One region of the Gordonibacter sp. genome, then DNA from elsewhere that is predicted to be linked to it. Evidence: predicted binding sites of a transcription regulator. Region 1 holds the regulator's gene; each other region holds the start of a gene.

What was found. The regulator HrcA, encoded in region 1, represses chaperone genes, less so after heat shock. The targets are predictions, from matches to a motif close to TNTTAGCANNCNNNNNNNNNGNNTGCTAANA.
Region 2: RR842_RS01175 (co-chaperone GroES) is a predicted target of HrcA. The motif match lies at 4,193-4,223, and genes of this name have one in related genera.
Region 3: RR842_RS00030 (ATP-dependent Clp protease ATP-binding subunit) is a predicted target of HrcA. The motif match lies at 1,786-1,816, and genes of this name have one in related genera.

Annotation. Positions count from the first base shown of each region.
Region 1 covers NZ_JAVWUP010000019.1:1,061-8,818, reverse strand. Annotated here, with positions in the region: gene RR842_RS03530 (diacylglycerol kinase family protein) at 1-58, opposite strand, end outside; gene ybeY (rRNA maturation RNase YbeY) at 106-573, opposite strand; gene RR842_RS03520 (PhoH family protein) at 582-1,538, opposite strand; gene RR842_RS03515 (MiaB/RimO family radical SAM methylthiotransferase) at 1,823-3,058, opposite strand; gene RR842_RS03510 (RsmE family RNA methyltransferase) at 3,055-3,876, opposite strand; gene dnaJ (molecular chaperone DnaJ) at 3,879-5,024, opposite strand; gene hrcA (heat-inducible transcriptional repressor HrcA) at 5,093-6,106, opposite strand; gene RR842_RS03495 (LuxR C-terminal-related transcriptional regulator) at 6,330-7,758, opposite strand, start outside.
Region 2 covers NZ_JAVWUP010000005.1:23,150-30,907, reverse strand. Annotated here, with positions in the region: gene RR842_RS01190 (putative manganese transporter) at 1-841, opposite strand, end outside; gene RR842_RS01185 (DMT family transporter) at 953-1,876, shown strand; gene groL (chaperonin GroEL) at 1,999-3,630, opposite strand; gene RR842_RS01175 (co-chaperone GroES) at 3,852-4,139, opposite strand; gene RR842_RS01170 (response regulator transcription factor) at 4,359-5,159, opposite strand; gene RR842_RS01165 (sensor histidine kinase) at 5,152-6,378, opposite strand; gene RR842_RS01160 (acyl-CoA dehydratase activase-related protein) at 6,583-7,758, opposite strand, start outside.
Region 3 covers NZ_JAVWUP010000001.1:2,447-10,204, forward strand. Annotated here, with positions in the region: gene greA (transcription elongation factor GreA) at 1-23, shown strand, start outside; gene lysS (lysine--tRNA ligase) at 24-1,523, shown strand; gene RR842_RS00030 (ATP-dependent Clp protease ATP-binding subunit) at 1,861-4,428, shown strand; gene ispD (2-C-methyl-D-erythritol 4-phosphate cytidylyltransferase) at 4,504-5,346, shown strand; gene ispF (2-C-methyl-D-erythritol 2,4-cyclodiphosphate synthase) at 5,343-5,858, shown strand; gene cysE (serine O-acetyltransferase) at 5,937-6,596, shown strand; gene cysS (cysteine--tRNA ligase) at 6,689-7,758, shown strand, end outside.

The DNA.
Region 1 (7,758 bases):
AGGCAGGCTCCTTCGTATCCATGCGCGCCGCGCTCGGCGCCGAGCCATTGTCGTCCATCCCAAGCTCCCCTCGCATACGGCTCCCTACTCCGCGCCTAGCCTTCGCTAGACCGTGCGCTTGGACCAATCCTCCAGAATGTCGGCCTCGCGCTTCTCCATGGCTTCGGCCTCATCGTCTTCCGCGTGGTCGTAGCCGCACAGATGCAGCAGGCCGTGCACCAACAGCAGGCTGATCTCTTCTTCGAAAGAAGTGCCGAACTCGCGCGTCTGGCGTGCAGCCACGTCGGGCGCGATGACAACGTCGCCCAACTCGAAGATAGGATCTTCGGCAAGCGTCATGGCAGACAGATCGTCGTCCACACCATCGCACTCGAACGACAGCACGTCGGTAGGACCGGATTTCCCGCGGTACTTCTCGTTCAGCTCGGCGATAGCCTCATCGGTGACAAAGCAGATGGATACTTCGGTATTGAACGGCTTCTCTTCACGCGCCAACACGAACTGCGCCAGCTCGTGCAGCGGCAGTTTCTCAAGGTCGTCTTTGCGGTAATCGTAGCTGATCTGGATATTCATAAATCTCCTTATGCCTTCCTTGACGCTTCGTCGTAAGCCGACACGATGGCCGCCACGAGCGAATGCCGTACTACGTCCTTGCCGGTAAAATCGGCGAACGCGATGTCGTCTATGCCTTCCAGTATGCTGCGCACGCCCTTGAGGCCCGAAATGCCGCGGGGCAGGTCGAGCTGGGTCACGTCGCCCGTGACCACCATCTTGGAACCGAAGCCCAAACGCGTGAGAAACATCTTCATCTGCTCGGGCGTGGTGTTCTGCGCCTCGTCCAAGATGATAAAGCTGTCGTTTAGGGTGCGCCCGCGCATGAACGCAAGCGGGGCGATCTCGATGACGCCGCTTTCGATGAGCTGGGTGGCGCGCTCCCTATCCGTCATATCGAACAGCGCGTCGTAGAGCGGACGGATGTAAGGGTCCACCTTCTCGGTAAGCGATCCGGGTAGAAAGCCCAGGTTCTCCCCTGCCTCGACGATCGGGCGGACGAGGATGATACGGCCGACCTCCTTGCGCTTGAGCGCCGCCACAGCCATAGCCATGGCCAGGTAGGTTTTGCCCGTGCCCGCAGGTCCGATGCCGAACGTGATGGTGTGTTTGCGAATGGCATCCACGTAGCGCTTCTGCCCCGGTGTTTTCGGGCGAATAGCGCGACCCCGGTACGTCAGCAGAACATCTTCGCGCAGTGCGCGGGGCGAAAACTCGGCCGTGCGCATGAGCTCGATGGCGCGGCGCACGTAGTCGGCCGTGGGAGCATCGCCGCCTTCGGCCAGCTTGATGAAGTCGGAGAACAGCGCCGTGAGCGACTGCACTTCCAACGGATCGCCTTCCAAAACGATGGTGTCTCCGCGCACCGTGATGCGCGCCTGAAACGCGTCTTGCACGATATGGAGGAACTCGTCAGCCTGCCCTACGACAAGTGCCATGCTCACGCTTGCCGGGGCGGTTAAGATAATTTGCGTCTGATCTGTCATGTAGTCATTGTATCACGGGGCGGGCGGGCGCAAGCCCGTTGTTATTGAAGCGTGACGGGGAAGGCACCTCGGGCGGCCCGGTAGGCGAACAGCGCCTTGGTCTGGTCGAGCTTGAGGCACGCCGATCGCGCACGCGAGGGGGGCATATCCGCTGTGCAGGCGCACGGCGGTAATGGTGGGGGCATATCCGCTGTGCAGGCGCACGGCGATAACGCCGAGCTGCGGGTGCGCCGATCGCGCACGCGAGGGGGGCATATCCGCCGTGATTGCCGTGTTCGCTGAGCCTATTTTGCCGGAACCTGCACAGCGAGGGGAGGTGTCGGCAGTGCCACGGCCACGAGCGCTCCCGGTACCGCGCCAGCAGGCGCCTCGACCTCGAAATAGCTCTCAGTCGTAGCCTTGCCAGCTGTCTCTACCAGCACCAGTTCGGAGGTGCCGCTCCGACGGGCGCGGTCGGCGCTGCGCAGCCGGAAAGCTAACTCCCTGAGGCGGCGTGCCCGATCGGCCTTGATCTCGGGCCGCACTTGGTCCACACGATCCGCCGCCGGCGTTCCCTCGCGGCGCGAGTACGGGAACACGTGGATCTTCGAGAAGGCGCACTGCCGGACCACGTCGAGGGTTGCCGCGAAATCGTCCTCGTCTTCGCCGGGAAATCCCACGATGACATCGGTCGAGAGCGAGAGCTCCGGCACGGCAGCGCGCAGCCGGTCGACGAGCGTGCAGTATTCCCTTGCGTCGTAGGGGCGCGCCATGTGCCTGAGCACCTTCGAGCTGCCGGACTGCAGGGGCAGGTGCAGATGCCGGCACACGCGGCCTTCCGCCGAGGCGAGCAACGCCACCAGGTCGTCGCCCACGTCCTTCGGCTCGATGCTGGATATACGGAAACGCACGCATGGCTCGCCTGATGTGGCCTGATCGGCTGTGGCGGCCAGCAGGCGCTCCAACAGCCCCGCGAGCGTCAAGTCCCCCCAACAGTAGGAGCCCAGGTTGATGCCCGAGAGCACGATCTCGCGCACGCCTGCTCGCGCATACGCCACGGCTTCGTCTATCACCTCGTCGGCATCGCGGCTCCATGCGCGCCCTCGTGCCACATGCACGATACAGTACGTACAGGCATTGTCGCACCCGTCTTGTACCTTGATGCCCACGCGCGTGGGGAAGGCACCGCCCACGCGCAGCACCGGACGCGTACTGACCGCACGCCCGGCGAGCTCTTCGAGCAGAGCGCCCTTTGCCGCGGTTTCGACACGGGGATCCATCACCTCGAACCCGGCAGCGTCGATGGCGGCAGCGCACCCGGTGACGACCACGCGCGCATGCCCGTTCGCACGCAGGGCGCGATGCACCGCCTTGCGGGTCTTCTTCTCGGCCTCGCCGGTAACAGTGCAGGTATTCACCACGATCAGGTCGGCATCGGTGGGCGCCGCCTCGCTGCCTCCAGCTGCGAGCAGGGCTGCTGCGATAGCATCGGACTCAACCCGGTTCACCTTGCAGCCTAAATTGACGATAGCGAACCTCATCGCACGTCCCTCTCGAAGCTGCTACGCGAGACGTTGCCCAAGCCGCCTAACTCGTAGAGCGCGAGCGCGCTTGCCACGATGCCGGCTGTTTCAGTGCGCAGGATGGAGGGACCCAGCGACACTAGGGAGGCGCGCTCGTTGCATTCCAGGAAGGCATCGACCTCGCGCTCGGTCAACCCGCCCTCAGGGCCCACCACCACAGCGATGCGCGCCTCGTGGGCAGGTACCCGGCATCGCTCGATACCGCTCCAGAGAGCCGAGGAGAGCCGTGCCGTGCCGGGAGCCTCCTCCCAGCACACCAAGATCGCTGTGGCATGCGACAGCGCGGCGCATGCCTGGTCGAGCGTCGACGGAGCGCATACCTCGGGTATTTCGCATTGCCCCGACTGCATGGCGGCGCTCTTAGCTATCGCCTGCCAACGCTGTGTTTTCGCAGCCGCTTTCTTGGCGTCCAGCTTCACGATGGAGCGCTCGCACGCAAGCGGAAGGAACCCGGCGACGCCCAGCTCGGTGGCGTGCCGGATGACGGCCTCCATCTTGTCGCCTTTGGCGAGGCCCTGCACCAGCAGCACCGTCGCACCCGGGCGCGGCACCTCCAGGCGCTGCGCGATGCGCACCAAGGGCACCTCGTCGCCAACGGAGACGATCTCGCATTCGAAGTAGTCCTGGGCGGCATCCACCACGGCCACATGCTCGCCGACAGCCAGCCGAAGCACGCGAGCATGCTTGGCATCGTCGGGCGCGAGCCGCAGCGGGAACACTGCCGTCTCCTCGGCGGCCACCACCTGGTTCTCAAGGTAGAAATGAGGCAGGGACATGATCAGTTGAAGGCGTCGCGGAGCTTCTGGAGGGGCGTGCGGACATCAGCCACGTTCTCGCCCATGTCCTCGGCCAGCTGCTCTAAGAGCTCGCGCTGCTTTTTGGTCACCTTCTTGGGCACTACCACGTTCACATGGACGTACATGTCGCCGCGCGCTTCGCTGCGGAACTTCGGCATGCCGAATCCCTTCACGCGGACGACCTGCTCGTTCTGGCAGCCTTCGGGAATGCGCACTTCGACCTTCTCGTCCTCAAAGATGCCGTCGATCTCGATATCGGCACCGAGCGTTGCCTGCACGATGGAGATGTTCGCCCGTGCATGCAGATTGTCGCCGTCGCGCTCGAAGAACTCATGGGGCTGGATGCGACACGTGACGATAAGGTCGCCGGCCGCCGCACCCTGTAAGCCCGCCTCGCCGAATCCGGACAAACGCAGCTGCTGGGAGTCGCGGATACCCACCGGTACTTCCACCGTCACGCGTTGGCGGTCGGGCACGCGGCCCTGACCTTCGCATTCGGGACACGGATTCTCGATAGAGCGCCCGGTGCCGCCGCAGGTCTTGCAGGTAGTAGCCGACTGCATGTCGCCCAAGAACGTATGCTGCACGGTAACAACGCGGCCTTGGCCGTTGCAGTCGGGACAGGTGACCTCGTGGCCGTCGGGGCCGAGGCCCGACCCGTCGCAGTCAGGGCACGGGGCCAAACGATCGTAGACGATCTCCTTCTTGGCGCCAGCTGCCACTTCTTCAAGCGTCAGGCGCAGGCCCACGCCCATATCGCGGCCCTCGCGGCGCTGCTGCTGGCGGGCGCCCCCGCCCTGTCCGCCGAAAAACGAGCTGAAAATATCGCCCATGCCGAAACCGCCGCCGAACAAATCTTCGAAATCGACGTAGCCGTTTCCGCCTCCGTAGGGGTTTCCGCCGCCTGCTGCGCCCGGAATCGTGCCGAAGCGGTCGTATTGGGCCCGCTTGTTCGCATCGGACAGTACGTCGTACGCCTCGTTCAATTCCTTGAACTGATCTTCGGCATCTGCTGCCTTATTCACGTCCGGATGGAGTTCGCGCGCACGGCGGCGGAACGCCTTTTTGATTTCGTCATCAGTGGCGTTCTTGGAAACGCCCAGAACCTCGTACAGATCCTTGGCCATAGCTCTGACTAGTACCTTTCCTCGTAAGGCGGCGACACTCCCCTCACACGTGTCCGCCGCACAGTATCCTATACGTCTTGCAGGGCCGCGCTTGCAATGCGCACGGCCCGTATTACCTTCGAATAGTCCATGCGCGTGGGGCCGATGACGGCCACCACGCCAGCCGACTCGCCGCGTCCGTAGCGGCTTGCCACCACCGACACCCCAGCCAGCTCCGCCGCATCGTTCTCGCGGCCGATGCGCACGCACGGTGCCCCATCGGCCTGCCGTACGGCATCGTCGAGGAGGTGCAGCAGCACGGTGTCGTCCTCGAGCACCTGCATGACGGGCAGCAGCACCTGAGACTGACTGAACTCCGGCTTCGTCAGAAGGGAGCTCACGCCCAGACGGTGAGTACGCGACAGTTCGCTTTCCTGCAGGCACGACAGCACCTCTTCGAGCACCAGGCGCACCAAAGGATCGTGTAGGGCCTCCATCATGCCCCACTCCAAGCCTTCCTCGATCTGCTGGAGCGACTTGCCAGTGAACACATCGCCCAGAAACGCCTGGACGTGCGCCAGTTCGTCAGGCGACACCGGTTCGGCGAAATCTATCTGACGGTTGAACACCTGGCCGTCTTCGGTAACCAGCACCACCAGAGCGCGGTGCAGCGTAAGCGAGATAAGCGAAAGCTGCTTGATGTGCAAGTTGAGCACGGAAGGCGCCAGCACGATGGACAGGCAGTCCGTCAGTCGCGTCAGCGCCGACGAGGTCTGCTCGAGCAGGGCGTCCAACTCGCTCGCACTGCGGCGAAGCTCGTCTACGGCGGTGCGGCCGCTCTCCTCGTCTCCGGAGAAGCCCGTTTCCAGCAGACTGTCGACAAAGGCACGGTAGCCGATATCGGTGGGTATGCGTCCAGCCGACGTGTGGGGTTGCGTGATGTAGCCGCCGTCCTCGAGCACCGACAGCTCGTTGCGTACCGTGGCAGGGCTCACGCCCAGCTGGTAGCGTTCCGTCAAGGTGCGAGACCCTACGGGCAGAGCGCACGCGACATACTCTTCTATAAGCGCGGCCAACACCCGTTGCCTACGATCCGATAGCACGCCTCTCCACCTTCCTTCTCCGCAAATGGGTCTCGTTTTCTCCTGGCCAGCATGCTCTGCGCAGGCGACCGCAGCGACTCCCTCTCTCACAAAGAGCGCTGACGTATCATTTTAGCAGCCGATGCAAGAGAGTGCTAAAGAAAGTGAGGGAAATGTAGAGAAACCTGCTTAATGCCACAGTTGTCCCGCTCCGACAACGCAAGGCCAGCCAAACGGTCCGCCCCTACGTGAACAGATCGATCAGCTCTTGCTTAGAATGCACCTCCATCTTCGCATAGATGTTCTTGATATACCCCCGCACCGTATTGGGCGACAAGTACAAGGTTGCGCCAATATAGGTTGCCGTCCTGCCCCGCGAAAGATGCTCGAGGATGTCAGACTCCCGCTGCGTCAGGCGATAGCGGCTTGCCAGCTCTGCCGCCCTGCGCTGAAACGCCTCGTCGTGAGAGACCGGTGGGGTCTCTACAGGAATCTCCCGACTGCGCTTGCGAAGCATGTAGAGCAGCACCAGCGACAAGAGGTAGATCACAACCACGATCACCAACATGTTCTTGAACGAGGTCGCAGCATCTATCGCCGCAAGGGAGGTTCCGAGGAAAAGCCCCGCCATGGACGAAAGCCGGATAAGGAAGACCGACATTCCCATGAAAGCGTAAGGGTTCAAAGAACGGCGGCTGCCTTCACTGATGATCAGGCACATCACGCTGGTGGCAACGAAGGCATGGCCCGTCACGAACGCTGCACTGAAAAAATATCCGTACTGGAAGTCCACTAGGGGCCATGCGATCAATATGCCCGTGAGAAGGGGGAACAGCATCCGGTAAGCCTTCGACGCGCTGAACACCTTAGGCAAGGAGAACACCGCGACGAAGAAAACGATGGAGGCGAGGCAGGTTCCCAGAGACGACGCTTCGGAAGACCCGTCGAACCCCGCCCCCTCCCGGAACATGAAACCGTTGATGATCCCGACGGCGCATCCTAGCACCAGAAGCGAGACAAGCCCCTCCCCGATAAAAACCAAGCCTTGCAGGTGCTTCCTGAAAGAGGGCGGTGCCTTTTCAAGGCGATGCCTCGGCGAGGCGGAAGTCCGTTTTGGCACCTCGATCGCCAATCGCCCGCGCTCCATGCAGCACAGGACGGCACTCGTCACCAGGAAGACCGCCGTCGCCGCGAACTTCACGGGTGCGGCACCGCCCTGCAGGGCAAGCGAGATCGCCGACGCCAGCAGCATGGATGCCGCCAACGTCTTTGCCGCATCGGAAGGGCCGAGCCTCGAGAGCAGCTCCACCCAAGCAAGCGTGAGCATGACCGTGGCGCACCCGTGCACCATCGCCACGGCAAGTAGCGCAGCCTGCGAGGGCAGCTTGGCCAAAGCGCCTGAAAAGGAAAACACGGCAACAGCGAGAAACACCGCAGTGGGGACGATGACGGGCAGAGAGAACGCGCGCAAGAGCCGCGAGAAGACCGCATACACCACGATCGCCTCGGTTGCCAGGACCATCAGCGCAGACAGTATACTGAACTCGATCCCTGAGATGAGAATGAAAGAACCGTCCGTAGTGAAGCCCGCCGTAGCGTAAAACGTCGATTGAGCAACCTTGAACGAGGCAAACCCGAGCACCGTCAGCAACGCTAAAGAGCTCTCCTTCAGG
Region 2 (7,758 bases), on a different contig from region 1:
GCAGGCCCACGCCGGCAGAGACCAGCAAGCCGGCGAGCATGGCACCCGAGCCCAGCGCGCCCTCGACGTAGAGCTGCGCGATAACGATGCTGGCTGCGCAATTGGGCACGAGGCCCACCAGCGCCGACCCGAACACCGACAGCACCGGGTTCGATCCCAAGAAGTCGGCGAGCACGTCCTCACCAACCACTTCCAGCACGCCGTTCAGCACGATGGTGATAACGAAGATGAACACCGCGACCCGCAGCGTATGCCGCAGCGCCGAGCGCACGATGGAGCCGTGCTCGTGGTCGTGGTCGTGGTCCTCGTCGTGCTCGAAGTCATAGGCAAGCTCGGGGCTTTCCTCGCAGGTGGCACAATCGCCGTTACAGCCGCAGTTGTCCTGCTCGCACAGCTCATGGATACGCAGTTTCTTGCTTTCGCGGCGCGCGATGCGCACGGCGGCATCCACGACGAAGCCCATGACCATGCCGATGACGACCTTGGCACCCAGTATCTTCAGGATGACGTCCAACGGCACCTGCTCCGCAATGAAGATGGGGAGCATCTCGTCGGACGTGGACAGAAAGACAGCGAACAGGGTTCCCAGAGTAATGACGCGGCCCGCCCACAACGTTGCCGCCACCGCCGAGAAACCGCATTGCGGCACCACGCCCAGAAGCGCGCCCGCGATCGGACCAGCCGCACCCGCACGCCGGATGGCAGCCTCGGTCTTGCCGCCCGTCTTGTGCTCCAGCCACTCCATGAGCAGATACGTGGCGAACAGAAACGGGATCAGATACAGTGTGTCGCCAACCGAATGGGTCAGCACATGCCGCATTATGTCGGGAAACGATTCCATGAAGAAGTATTGTACCCCTCCGGACGGCTCCGGCCTTCAACGTAGGCGAATGGTCATGAAAAGCAGCACTGTCGCCAGCCATAAGACAATCCCCTGCTATACTTCTGACCCATGAACTCAGAGAAAAGACAACTTCCCCGCTGGATATATGCAGCACTGCTTATCGCAGCAGCGGCAATCTGGGGTCTGAGCACGGTCGTCATCAAGGATACGGTTGCCTCGTTTCCGCCGGGATGGCTGGTGGGCATTCGCTTTCTTGCTGCAGGCATCGTGCTTTCGGTGGCGCTGTTGCCGCGCATGGTGCGCACCCTGAACGCCGACCATCTGAAAACAGGTGCGCTGCTGGGCGTATTCGTAGGGATGTCGTATCTGCTCAATTCAACCGGACTTGCCTACACCACTGCTTCCAAAAGCTCTTTCTTAACAGCCACCTACTGCGTACTCGTCCCGTTCCTTTCGTGGGCCATCCTGCACAAGCGCCCCTCGGTCTACAATATCTCGGCTGCAGCCATCTGCATCCTGGGCGTGGGGCTGGTATCGCTGCAATCGTCGGCTTCGTTTTCCTTGGGTCTCGGCGACAGCATCACCCTTGCTTCCGCCTTGTTCCTGGGCGCGCACTTAGCCCTTACTTCCAAGCTAGCGCCGGGGCGCGACATCCTGGTACTGACCGCGTTGCAGTTCATCGTGGCCGGCCTTATGGGCCTGGCCTGGGGTGCGGTATCCGAGCCGTGGCCCACGCCCGAGCAGTTCAGCCCGGACATGCTGTTTAATTTGGCGTACATGGTGCTTGCAGCTTCGTGCATAGCCCTTTTGTTGCAAAATATTGGCTTGGCGCACATCCCCCCAGCGCCCGCCTCGCTGTTCCTGGCCACCGAGTCGGTGTTCGGCGTAGCGTTCAGCGTGTTGCTGCTCGGCGAGGTTCTCAGCTCGCAGATGGTATTCGGGTTCATATTGATCTTCTTTGCCATCATGGTAAGCGAATATTTCCCCACCTCGAAATTCATGAAGAGGGTTCTCGCCAAACGTCAGAAGTAGAGTCGGGTAAGCGGCTCCGGGCTATCACCTGCTAAAAACGCACTGTGCTCCGGCACACAAAAGGAGAGCCTGCTTGACGCGGGCTCTCCTTTTTGGTTCGGTTCGCAGAAGGTTCTGCGAACTTACATCATACCGCCCATGCCGCCGCCGGCACCGGCCAGCGCAGACAGGTCCGGACCGTCCTTCGGAATGTCGTTGATGGTGGCCTCGGTGATGAGGATGAGGGCCGCAACGGAAGCAGCGGACTGCAGAGCCGTGCGGGTCACCTTGACCGGATCGTTCACGCCCATCTCGATCATGTTGCCGTACTCGCCGTTAGCGCAGTTCAGGCCTTCGCCCTTGCCCATGCCCTTCACGTGCTCGACCACGACGCTGCCCTCGAAGCCAGCGTTTTGGGCGATGGCGCGCATCGGAGCCTCGAGCGCCTTACGGATGATAGCCACGCCGACCTCTTCGTCCTTGTCGACAGCCTCCACCGTATCCAGCACGGGAAGCACGTCCACCAGCGCCACGCCGCCGCCGGCAACGATGCCTTCTTCCACCGCCGCACGGGTTGCCTGCAGGGCATCCTCGATACGGGCCTTCTTCTCCTTGAGCTCGGACTCGGTCGCAGCGCCCACCTTCAGCACCGCCACGCCGCCGGACAGCTTCGCCAGACGCTCCTGCAGCTTCTCGCGGTCGAAGTCGGAATCGACGCGCTCCAGCTCGGCCTTGATCTGGGTGATGCGGTCCTCGATGTTCTTCTTCTCGCCAGCACCGTCCACGATAAGGGCGGCGTCCTTGGTGACCTTGACCGTCTTGGCATGGCCCAGCATGTCGACGCGGGCGTCGGCCATGGTCATACCGAAGTCCTTGTCGATGACCTGGGCGCCCGTGACGGCCGCGATGTCCTCGAGGATGCGCTTGCGACGGTCGCCGAAGCCGGGGGCCTTGATGGCGACGCAGTTGAACGTGCCGCGCAACTTGTTCAGCAGGATGGTGGCCAGCGCCTCACCCTCGACGTCTTCAGCAACGATGAACAGCGGGCGGCCGGACTTCATGATGTCTTCCAGCAACGGCACCATGTCCTGGATGCTGGTGACTTTCTGGTCGGTGAGCAGGATGTAGGGGTCGTTCAGCACGGCCTCCATCTTCTCCATGTCGGTGGCCATGTACGGCGAGATGTAGCCGCGCTCGTACTGCATGCCCTCGACGATGTTCATCTCCAGGCCGAACGTCTGGCTCTCCTCGACGGAAATGGCGCCATCCTTGCCCACAGCCTCCATGGCTGCAGCGATCTTGGAGCCGATCTCGGAATCGCCGGCAGAAATGGTGCCGACGTTGGCGATCTGGGCTTCCGTGGACACCGGGGTAGCGTCGGCCTTGATGGCCTCCACAACGGCGTCGGTGGCCTTCTGGATACCGCGGCGGATGCCCAGGGCATCGGCACCGGCGGTTACGTTGCGCAGGCCCTCGGACACGATGACATCGGCCAGCAGCGTGGCGGTCGTCGTGCCGTCGCCGGCTACGTCGTTGGTCTTAACGGCAACTTCGCGCACCAGCTGGGCGCCCATGTTCTCGATGGGGTCTTCCAGCTCGACTTCCTTGGCAACGGTCACGCCGTCGTTGGTGATGGTGGGGGCACCATAGGACTTCTCCAGTGCCACGTAGCGGCCCTTAGGACCAAGCGTCACCTTTACTGCGTCGGACAGCTTACGCACACCGGCAGCAAGGGCGCTGCGGGCATCGGCCTCAAATTTGATTTCTTTCGCCATGATTCGCTATTCCTTTCAGATTGCGTATCTTATACCTACTGCTTGTGGGTTTTCCGGCTTCGCCGGAGGTAGAGCACCAACTCAAACAACAGGGTTTCCGTGGTGAGTCGCATAGCCGTGAAGCACCGAGGAGCTTGAACTAAGCGGCCTTCGCGCCGTGCATGAAAGCGACGAGAAGGCTGAACGGCTAGGCGGCCGCCACGGGAAGCCGTCAGGTTGCCTTATGCAAACACTGCGTACAAGTCGTCGGCACGCAAGATCATGACGTCTTCGCCATCCACCGTGATCTCGGTTCCGCCGTACTTGCCGTACAGGACCTTGTCGCCCTCTTTCACGGGCATGGGCAGCAGGTTGCCGTCCTTGTCCAGCTTGCCAGCACCCACGGCCAGCACGGTGCCCGTCTGGGGCTTTTCCTTTGCTTCGGTCGCCAGATACAGACCGGATGCCGTCGTCGACTCAGCCTCGTCCTGCTTGATGATGACGCGGTCACCCAATGGTTTCAAATTCATATCCTTGCCTTCCTTTCGTCCGCCTCTTGTCCGAAATTGGTTGAACGTTTCTATTTAACCACTCCGTCTTAGTGACTGCTAGCACTCATTGGGTAACGAGTGCTAAACATTGCGTTATCATAGCAGCCCTGCCGACGAATGCAAGAGATATTGAGGAAATATGAGCGTAGGAGACTGAGGTTTGCGCCAATCGTCAGAGGATCGTCACAATTCCAACATTCACCGCTCGCCCGGCTTCACCAAGCCGCCCTCGTAGGCACGTACAACCAGCTGGGCACGATCGTGGGCATCGAGTTTCGCCATGATGCGAGCAAGGTGCGTCTTGACCGTTGCGGGAGATATGAACAGGTCAGACCCTATTTCATCATTGGACAGCCCACGGGCTACCAACACCAGTATTTCGCGCTCGCGCTCGGTGAGTACGGCAAAAAAATCGCTGCCGGAAGCATCAGAGGGCCCCGTTGCCGGGCGCGTGCGCACAAACGTCTCTACCAGGCGGCGCATGACCGAAGGCTGAATAAGCGCATCGCCCTTGGCCACCACTTCGATGGCGGCAGCAATGTCGTCGGGCTCGGCATCTTTCAGCATGAACCCGCTGGCACCGGCCGCCAGGGCATCATATACGTATTCGTCGATGTCGAAGGTGGTCAAGATGAGCACATGTGTGCCCTCAAGCTGAGGATCGGCCCTGATCGCCCGGGTGGCTTCGATGCCGTTTTCCACCGGCATACGGATATCCATGAGCACCACATCGGGTCGCGTCTCGCGCACACGCTCGACCGCCTGGCGCCCGTCGCCCGCCTCCCCCACCACCAACAGACGAGGATACGACGACAGGATAAGCCGAAAGCCGCTGCGCACCAGATCCTGATCATCGGCAACCACTACGCGCAACACCGTGTCGTCGCGCCGCCGTTCGTCGGCACGCCTCGCCGCCTGGGCGCTGCTCTCGCGCAGCCGCTCCTGCACCGCACGGTACGCGTCATCCTGGAAACTACCGCCGATAAGCTGCTCAGACATGAGATGCCCCCGTCCCGCCCAGCGGCAGGCCCACCCGCACGGCGAACCCGCCTTGAGCTCGATTGCCCGCCCAAAACGTGCCGTCCAGCAGCCCCACGCGCTCTGCCATGCCGGCGATGCCATGGCCGCCGGGCGTGACGGCATCGCCGCGACCGCGTCCGTCATCCTCGATATCGAGCCGCGCCGTGCTGCCATCGAGCGTCAAGCGCATAACCGCCGTGCGCGCATCTGCATGACGCACGATATTCGTGGCCGCCTCGCGCGCGATGCCGTACAGGGCCACATCGACATAGGCGGGCACGCGGGAACGGTCGTAGCCGCCCCTATCCAGAATCGTCTCCACGCCCGCATTCCGCAAATATACCGCCAGGTCCTCCATGCGCTCGGTGCCAGCTGTCGGCTCTGTTTCGGCGACGTCGTCACACCGGAGCACGCCGATCATGCTGCGTATCTCCTCAAGCGCATCCTTAGCCGTCGTGCGTGCGGTGGCAATAGCCTGCTTCGCCGCCTCGGGATCGCGGTCGATCAGCCGTTCAGCAGCAGCCGCCTGAATGCTCACGGCCGACAGCGAGTGAGCCGTGATATCGTGCACCTCGCGCGCAATGCGCACGCGCGCCTCCTCCACCCGACGTGCCGCCTCTTCCCCGCAGGCGCGCTCCGCCTCAAGGGCCCGCTGCTCGGTTTCGACCACGTAGGCGCGGTGCGTGCGATATGCGTAGCCGGCCAAGGCCGCCGCAGCGGCAAACGCGATGTTCTGGAAGCGCGTGAAGAAGATCAGGCTGGCCGTACGCGCCGACATGTCCACAAAGAGCAGCCCGCCCACCGCCAAAACGGCGGCCACCAGCGCCTCGACGCGCCCCCGCTCGCTGGCAATGGTATAGAGCGCCACCGCGGGCCCGATCATCGTAAGGGAAAGTCCGCGAAACGAGCTTTGCAGTCCCAAAAACACCACCATGACAAACAGGAACACCGGCCAAGGAAACCTCCTGCGCGCCACAAGCGGCAGCGTGGTAAGCGCCAACGCCACGAACACCGAGGCATCGGGCACCACGTTCACCGTACCCAAGTATTGGCGCAGCGCCAGGTCATGGACTACAAGCGACGACGAGGTGACCATGAGCTGCACGCAGCCGAAAAGAAGCGCGGCCACGGCGAGGGCCACATCGATGCCCCAGTCCTTGGGCGACATCGGACGATTGTTCACCAAAAAGTTTTCCATGCATCCATACTACGCGACGCACCTATCAAGCGCCATACACCGGCAAGGGTATTTTCCGCCCTTCAATTCCAGGCTTGCCAAGTCGAGCGGACCGACAAAGAACGTCTAGCGCAAGGAGGCGTCACACGACAAGGACCCTCCTGCCGCTCTTGGCTAGAGGGTCCTTGCAGCCGTTTCGCTCAACCTCTACCGAGGGAACCTGCTCTACACCTTCTCGGTTTCTACCTGCAATTCCCCCGCCGACTCTTGGACCGCAGTAAAGCCGCCTGCTTTGACGAACTTGTCGCGGGCTGCTTTCGCCTCGGCTTCCTTCTCGGTCAAGTTCGCCTTGGCCACGCTGATCATCAACTTGATGCGGTTCAGCTGGTTCACCTCGGAGGCACCGGGGTCGTAGTCCACCGCCACGATGTTGCTCTCGGGATAACGGCGGCGCAGCTCCTTGATGACCGACTTGCCCACCACGTGGTTCGGCAGGCACGCAAAGGGCTGCGCGCACACCACGTTCGGCGCACCGGTGCGCACCAATTCCACCATCTCAGCCGTGAGCAGCCAGCCTTCGCCCATCGAGTTGCACAAGCTGAGTATCTCGCTAGCGTACCCGGACAACTCGTAGATATCGGCCGGCACCTCGAAGCGGTTCGAGGAGGCAAGCGCCTTCGTTATCGGGGCACGCAGTTTCTCCAAAGCCGCAATACCGACACGCGCACCGAAGGCGCTCTTCCTTGAACGTCCGAGCGGGTCTTTCTGGAAGATGGCCCCGGCAATGCCGAACAGGAAGAACTCGGTGATCCCCGGCACCACCGCCTCGCAGCCTTCGTGCTCGATTACCTCCACCACCTGGTTGTTCGCGGTAGGATGGAACTTCACCAATATCTCACCCACGACACCCACGCGCGGCTTCGCACCTTCACCCGCAAGCGGCAGCGTGTCGAAATCCTCCACGATACGGCGCACGGTGTCCTTGAACGTGCGACGCGAGAGGCCTTCCAGAAGCTGGCGGCGACACGTGCTCATCCAGTGGTCGAACAGGCGGTTCGCACTGCCCGGCGTCACCTCGTAGGGGCGCGTGCGGTACAGCGTCTGCATAAGCAAGTCGCCGTAGAAGATAGCGTACGCCGCCTGCAGCAGCATGCCGGGCGTCACCTTGAAGCCGGGATGGTTCTCGCCCAGATCCTTGAACGAAAGCGCGATCACCGGCACGTGAGCCAGGCCCACCGCAGCCAATGCCTTGCGGATAAGCGAGATGTAGTTCGTGGCACGGCAGCCGCCGCCCGTCTGCGTAATAATGACGGCCAGCTTGTCCGTATCGTATTTGCCTGACATGACCGCTTCCATGATCTGGCCGGTAACCAGGATGGACGGGTAGCAGATGTCGTTGTT
Region 3 (7,758 bases), on a different contig from region 1:
CTATCGTGAAGATCGAGCACTAAATGAGCGACACCACCGAACAGACTATCGAAGATGATCCCATCGCGGTGCGGCTTGCCAAGCGCGAAGCGCTTATCGCGGCGGGCGAGAACCCCTATGGAAACGCGTTCGCCTACTCGCACCATCTGGGCGATTTGGTCGTGCAGTACGCCGAGCTGGCCGACGGCGAGAGCACCGAAGACGAGGTGCAGGTGGCCGGCCGCGTCATGGCCAAGCGCGACCAGGGCAAGCTCGCCTTCCTCGAGCTTCGCGACTCCACGGCCGATATGCAGCTGTTCTGCCGCATCAACGCGCTTGGCGAAGACGAGTTCGCGAAGCTCAAGGACCTCGACGTGGGCGACTGGATCGGCGTGTCGGGCACCATGATGCGCACGAAGCGCGGTCAGCTGTCCGTGTCGGTGCAGTCCTTCGAGCTTTTGAGCAAGTCGCTGCGCCCGCTGCCTGAGAAGTTCCACGGCTTGGCTGACAAAGAGACGCGCTATCGTCAGCGCTATATCGACCTGGTCATGAACCCCGAGGTGAAGAGCACGTTCGAGAAGCGTTTCAAGATCGTCGCGGCCATCCGTCGCTACATGGAGGATCAGGGCTTCTACGAGGTGGAAACGCCTATCCTACATCCCATCCTGGGCGGCGCGAACGCACGTCCGTTCGAGACGCACCATAACGCGCTCGACCGCGAGTATTACCTGCGCATCGCCACCGAGCTGCACTTGAAGCGCCTTATCGTGGGCGGCTTCGAGAAGGTGTTCGAGATCGGGCGCCAGTTCCGCAACGAGGGCATGGACCCGTACCACAACCCCGAGTTCACCACGATGGAGTTCTATCAGGCGTTCAGCGATCTTGAAGGCATGATGGAGCTTACGCAGGGCGTCGTGCAGGCGGCAGCGCTCGCCTCGATTGGCACGCTGCAGGTCGAGTACCAGGGCACGGCGGTTGACCTGAGCGGCACGTGGCGCCGCGCGACCATGATCGAGCTGGCAAGTGCCGGTGCGGGCGAGGACGTGAGCTTCGAGCGCACGCGCGACGAGCTGGTGAGCATCCTCGAGCGCAACGGGGGCCATGCGGAGGCCGCCTGGGGCAAGGGCAAGCTTATTGCCGAGGTATTCGAGGCAGTGGCCGAGGAGAAGCTCATCCAGCCGACGTTCGTGACGGAGCATCCCCTCGAGGTGTCGCCGCTGGCCAAGAAGAAGGCCGGCGATCCGAACCTCACCGAACGCTTCGAGCTGTTCGTTTGCGGTCATGAGTACGCCAACGCCTTCGGCGAGCTGAACGACCCGGTCGACCAGGCCGAACGCTTCCGCGCGCAGGTGGAGGCCAAGGATATGGGCGACGACGAGGCTATGGGCTACGACGACGACTACGTGCGCGCGCTCGAGTACGGCATGCCTCCGGCGGGCGGGTGCGGCATCGGCATCGACCGCTTGGTCATGCTGCTCACCGACGCTCCCTCCATCCGCGACGTGCTGCTGTTCCCGCACATGAGGGACGAAGCGCGAAACTGACGGTCACGACGAGGGCATCCGAAATCCGGATGCCCTCGCTGGTTGAGGGGCTCGAAAGACCTGGATGCCCTCGCTGGTTGAGGGGCTCGAAAGACCTGGATGTCGCCTCGGCGGGTGTGCGATCCTTATCGGAGAGGGCGTCGGAGGGGGTTTGCGGGAAAGCTGCCCGCGTTGTTCGTGCCATGCGGATGCGGTGCCGTCCCCGTAATGGCGAGTGATAGTCCGTGCGTTCTCGTGTGGAACTCGTGACAAGCAGGTATCGAATTAGCACTCGATTAACAAGAGTGCTAGCATGTAGGTGAAACACTACTGAAGCTCCGCGAGAATCGAGGCTTACATGTCTTTTGAGAAGTTTACCGACAAAGCGCGCAAGGTGCTTGTCCTGGCTCAGGACGAGGCTCGCACGCTGCATCAGCCCTACGTAGGCACCGAGCATATCCTGCTCGGCCTTATACAGGAGAAGGACGGCCTGGCGGCCCAGGCGCTCGACCGCCTGAATGTGAAGTACGACGCGGTCGTGCAGGCCATCCGCCAGGTCGTCTCCATTGACGAGGATACCGACGTGTCCGGCCACCTATCTTTCACGCCACGGGTGAAGCGCGTGCTGGAGAACTCCCTGCGTGAGGCCATGCAGATGGGTCAATCCTATATCTCCACCGAGCACTTGCTGCTCGGCATCGTGCGCGAGGGCGACGGCACGGCACTCGAGGTGCTCACGCGCCTGAACGTGTCCGGCGACAACGTGCGCAGCGCACTCAACGACCTGGTGGGGCAAAGCCCGGTCTACGCTGGCCGCAACGCGTTCGACCAGGGCAACAATGCGGGCGACAGCGTGCTGAAGGAGTTCGGCACCGACCTTACCCAAAAGGCGCGCGACGGCAAGCTCGACCCGGTCATCGGCCGTGCGGGCGAGATCGAGCGCGTCATGCAGGTGCTCTCCCGCCGCCAGAAGAACAACCCGCTGCTCATCGGCGAGCCGGGCGTGGGCAAAACGGCCGTAGCCGAGGGCTTGGCCCAGCTGATCGTGTCCAACCAGGTGCCCGACATCCTGCGCGGCAAGCGCCTGTTCACACTGGACGTGAGCGCGCTCGTGGCTGGTTCGAAGTACCGCGGTGAGTTTGAAGAGCGCCTGAAGAAGTGCATTAAGGAAGTGATGGATTCAGGCGACATCATCCTGTTCATCGACGAGATGCACACGCTTATCGGTGCGGGTTCGGCCGAAGGCTCTATCGACGCTGCCGCCATCCTGAAGCCGCCGCTGTCCCGCGGTGAGATCCAGGTGATCGGCGCTACTACTATCGAAGAGTACCGCAAGCACCTGGAGAAGGACACCGCGCTGGAGCGCCGCTTCCAGCCCATCACCGTGGGCGAGCCTAACGAGGAGCAGACAGTGCGCATCATGGAGGGTCTGCGCGACCGCTATGAGGCGCATCACCAGGTGAAATTCTCCGACGACGCGCTGCAGGCCGCCGTTTCACTGGCCAGCCGCTACATCCAGGACCGCTTCTTGCCCGACAAGGCCATCGATGTGATGGACGAGGCGGGCGCGCGCATGCGCATCCGCAACATGACGCTGCCGCCCGAGTTACGCGAGCTTGACGACGAACTGCGCCGCGTGCGCGGCGAGAAGGACGGCGCCATCGCCGCCCAGGACTTCGAGCGCGCTGCAACCCTGCGCGACCAAGAGGCCCAGCTGAAAGAAAAGCGCGAGACGGCCGAGAAGGACTGGGAGGAAACCGCCCAGAAAACCGTCCACCAGGTGACGGTCGAGGATATCGCCGACGTGGTGTCCATGACCACGGGCGTTCCTGTGTCGAACCTGACCGAGGCGGAGACCGAGAAGCTGCTGCGCATGGAAGGCGTGCTGCATGAGCGCGTCGTGGGCCAGGACGAAGCGGTTACGGCGCTGTCGAAGGCCATCCGCCGCTCCCGTAGCGGTCTTAAGGACCCCAAGCGCCCTGCCGGCTCGTTCATCTTCCTCGGCCCGTCGGGTGTTGGCAAGACCGAGCTTTCCAAGGCGCTCGCTGCGTTCCTATTCAACTCGGAGGACGCGCTGTTGTCCTTCGACATGTCGGAGTACATGGAGAAGCACTCGGTCAGCCGTCTGGTAGGCAGCCCTCCGGGCTATGTGGGCTTCGACGAGGGCGGCCAGCTGACGAAGGCTGTGCGTCAGCGCCCTTACTCGGTTGTGCTGTTCGACGAGATCGAGAAGGCGCACCCCGACGTGTTCAACATTCTGCTCCAGATTCTGGAGGAGGGACGCTTGACGGACGCGCAGGGCCGTACGGTAGACTTCCGCAACGCGGTCATCATCATGACCTCGAACGTGGGAGCACGCGAGATCGCGCAGCCGGCGACGCTGGGCTTCTCGACCGACGACCATGCGGGGCTCTCTGACAAGGAGATTAAAAGCCGCGTCATGTCCGAGATGAAGAAGCTGTTCAGGCCCGAGTTCTTGAACCGTATCGACGAGATCATCGTGTTTAAGTCCTTGAATGCCGAGCAGATCGCCCAGATCGTGAAGCTGATGGTGGCGGATCTGCGCGAGCGTCTGATCGCGCAGAACATGTCCATCAATCTGACCGATGCGGCGTGCAAGCTGGTGGCCAAAGAAGGCACCGATACCGCATTCGGCGCCCGTCCGCTGCGCCGGGCTATCCAGCGTCTGCTGGAAGATCCGCTGTCCGAGGATATCCTCGAGGGCAAGTGGACGACCGGTTCTATCATCGACGTGGACGCGGTTGACGGCGAGTTGGTGTTCACCCAGGGTTCAGGGGCTATCCCCGAGCCCCGGAAACGTGATAGCATAGCACGGGAAGCCGAACTGCTGCTGACGAACTACGATCTGGGCCATGCCGGAGTTTCTTCGGGCGGCGGGTCGGTGTCGGGCGGTGCGGCCGACTAACGGGCGCACGATGTGATCGAACGGGCATCGCGTAGGCGATGCCCGTTTTCTCGGTAGGGCAACGAAGGATACTCCATGTCTCAAACGATTGACCCCATTTTCTCGTCGGAAGTGCTTCCGGTGCCGGTGCTTACGGAAGACGGCTTCGACTTCGATGCGCTTTCTCAGTCGCTACATGGGCTGAAGGGCGAGGTTGACAAGAATCCCAAGACGGCGGCCATCATCCTGGCGGGTGGCACGGGGGAGCGGTTCGGCAAGGAAGGCGGCAAACAGCTGGTGGAAATCGCCGGCAAGCCCATCCTTACCTGGTCGGCCGAAGCATTCGACGCGGTGGGCGATATCGGCCTCATCGTGATCGTGTGCCCGGAGGACCGCTGCTCGGAGTATTTGAAGTGTGCTATCGATCCGTTCCCGTTCGTCACGCCTATCGTCGTGGCCTCCTCGGGTCCTAGTCGTCAGGAATCGGCGTTCTCGGGTTTGGAATTCGTACCCGACGAGTACGAGTACGTCATCCTGCACGATGGCGCCCGCCCGCTGATCTCACCTGACCTTATCGCGCACACTATCGCCACGCTGAAGGGAAACATCGACTGCGACGGTGCCGTCGTGGCTCATCCGGCGGTTGACACCCTCAAGGTGGTGGAAAACGGCGTTATCGTGGGCACGCCCGACCGGCGCGTGTTCTGGAATGCCCAGACGCCGCAGGTATTCCGCGCGGGCATCTATCGCCGCGCCCACGCCTCGGCGCTCTCCGACGGTTTTGTGGGAACCGACGATTCGGCTCTGATCGAGCGCTTGGGCGGCCGTGTGCTGGTGGTGGAGGGCAAGCGCGACAATATTAAGCTCACCGTGCCTGAAGATTACCTGATGCTGGCTGCGGCAGTGCGCGCGATCTACCTGAAGGATCTCGAGCGATGACAGGCCTCGAGCCTTCCTCGTTCGACCCCACGCGCCTGCGCATCGGGCAAGGCTATGACGTACATGCCTTCGCCGAGGGTCGCAGGCTTGTCCTCGGCGGCGTGGACATCCCCCACGTGCGCGGCCTGCTGGGGCATTCCGATGCCGATGTGCTGGCTCACGCCATATCCGACGCACTGCTCGGCGGCGTGCGCGGCGGCGATATCGGCAGGCTCTTTCCCGATACCGACCCGGCGTACAAAGATGCCGACTCGCTGGTCCTGCTGGCTGCGGTAGCCGCCTTCGTGCGGAGCCAAGGATACGAGATTCTCGACGTCGACAGCGTCGTCGCAGCCCAGGCACCAAAACTATCTCCCTATCGCGAAGCCATGCGCCAGAACCTAGCTACCGCGATGGGTGTTTCCGTCGACAACGTCGGCGTGAAAGCCACCACCACCGAGCACCTCGGTTTCGAAGGCCGCGAAGAGGGTATCTCTGCCACCGCTGCCTGCCTTCTCTGTCGATGTAAGTAGCGCCAAGTCTGCGACCGCCGAAGAACGGGCGGCCCTGTGCTACAATTCTGCATCGAAAGAGACGGGACATTCATGAATATATTCAAAACTATGGGGGAAGATATACGGGCGGTCAAAGAGCGCGACCCCGCAGCTCAGGGCTCGTTCATCATCTGGCTTACCTATCCGGGTCTGCATGCGCGCTGGTCGCATGTGATCGAGCATTTCCTATGGAATCACGGATGGTGCCGGCTTGCTCGCGTCTCTTCCCAGTTCACCCGCTTTATGACGGGTGTGGAGATACATCCGGGTGCCGTGATCGGCCGACGTTTCTTCATCGATCATGCCATGGCCGTCATCATCGGCGAGACCACGGTCATCGGCGATGATGTGACGTTGTACCAAGGGGTCACACTTGGCGGTACGGGCAAGGAGACCGGCAAGCGACATCCCACGTTGCAAGATAACGTGCTGGTGGGTGTCGGCGCGTCGGTGCTGGGCAACATCGTGGTGGGCGAGAACTCGAAGGTGGGCGGCGGCGCGGTCGTAGTCTGCGACGTTCCCCCCAACTCGACCGTCGTGGGCATTCCTGGACGCGTCGTCATGCGCGATGGCATGCGCGTCGAGAGCGAGAAAAAAGACGCGGAGCTGCATAAGGAGAACCTGCCCGACCCCATCGAGGAGCAGTGCGACAACCTCTGCGAGCGCCTTGAGGTGCTTGAGCGGGAGATGGCGGCATTGCGGGAGAGAAGCGCGTAAGCACGGCGAATTTGAAACGGATGTGCGACGGAGGGCCGCCGTAGCCGCAGGCGACGGGGATCGTCGTCGCACGATAGACGGGACGTGAGGATATGATCAGGCTCTACAACACGAAAACGCGCAGCAAGGTGGATTTCGAGTCGCTGACGCGTGGCAAGGTGGGCATGTACGTATGCGGGCCGACCGTGTACAACTACATCCATATCGGCAACGCGCGCACGTTCATGTCGTTTGACATCGTGCGCCGCTACCTGTTGTGGCGTGGGTTCGACGTGACGTTCGTCCAGAACGTCACCGATGTGGACGACAAGATCATCAACAAGGCGAACGAGGAAGGCCGCAGTGCTTCCGAAGTGGCCACCGAGTACACTGAGGCGTTCATCGCCGACATGCGTGCTGCCGGCGTGATGGACCCCGACATCCGCCCCAAGGCTACCGAAGAGATTCCCGAGATGATCGAGCTTATCGAGGAGCTTATCGAGAGTGGGCACGCCTATGCGGTGGAGGGCGATGTGTACTTCAACGTACGCTCGTACGCAGCATACGGCGAGCTTTCCGGGCGCAACGTGGACGAGATGGAGAGCGGGCACCGCGAACTGCGAGCCGATGGTGCCGGCCTCGAGGACCGCAAGCGCGATCCGCTGGATTTCGCCGTATGGAAGGCCGCCAAGCCCGGCGAGCCGTCGTGGGCCTCTCCTTGGGGCGAGGGCCGTCCGGGATGGCATATCGAGTGCTCGGCCATGTCGCGCAAGTACCTGGGGCTGCCCTTCGACATCCATGGCGGTGGTGCCGACCTGGTGTTTCCTCACCATGAGAACGAACGGGCCCAGAGCGAGGCGGCGTGTGGCTGCACGTTTGCGAACTACTGGATGCATGGCGGCATGCTGCAGGTCAACTCTGAGAAGATGAGCAAGTCGCTGGGCAACTTCAAGCTGCTGCGCGACGTGCTGGAAACGGTCGATGCGGACACGCTGCGCTTCCTTATGCTGCAGACGCACTACCGCAGCCCGCTGGACTTCTCCGACGAGCGCTTGGCTGAAGCCGGAGCGGCGCTCGGGCGCATCAGGAACGCGGTGAAGAACCTGGACTGGCTGGTGGAGAATGCTGCCGACGCGCCGTCGCCGCTGGACCTGCGTGCGCTGATGGAGCGCACGCGCGAGGC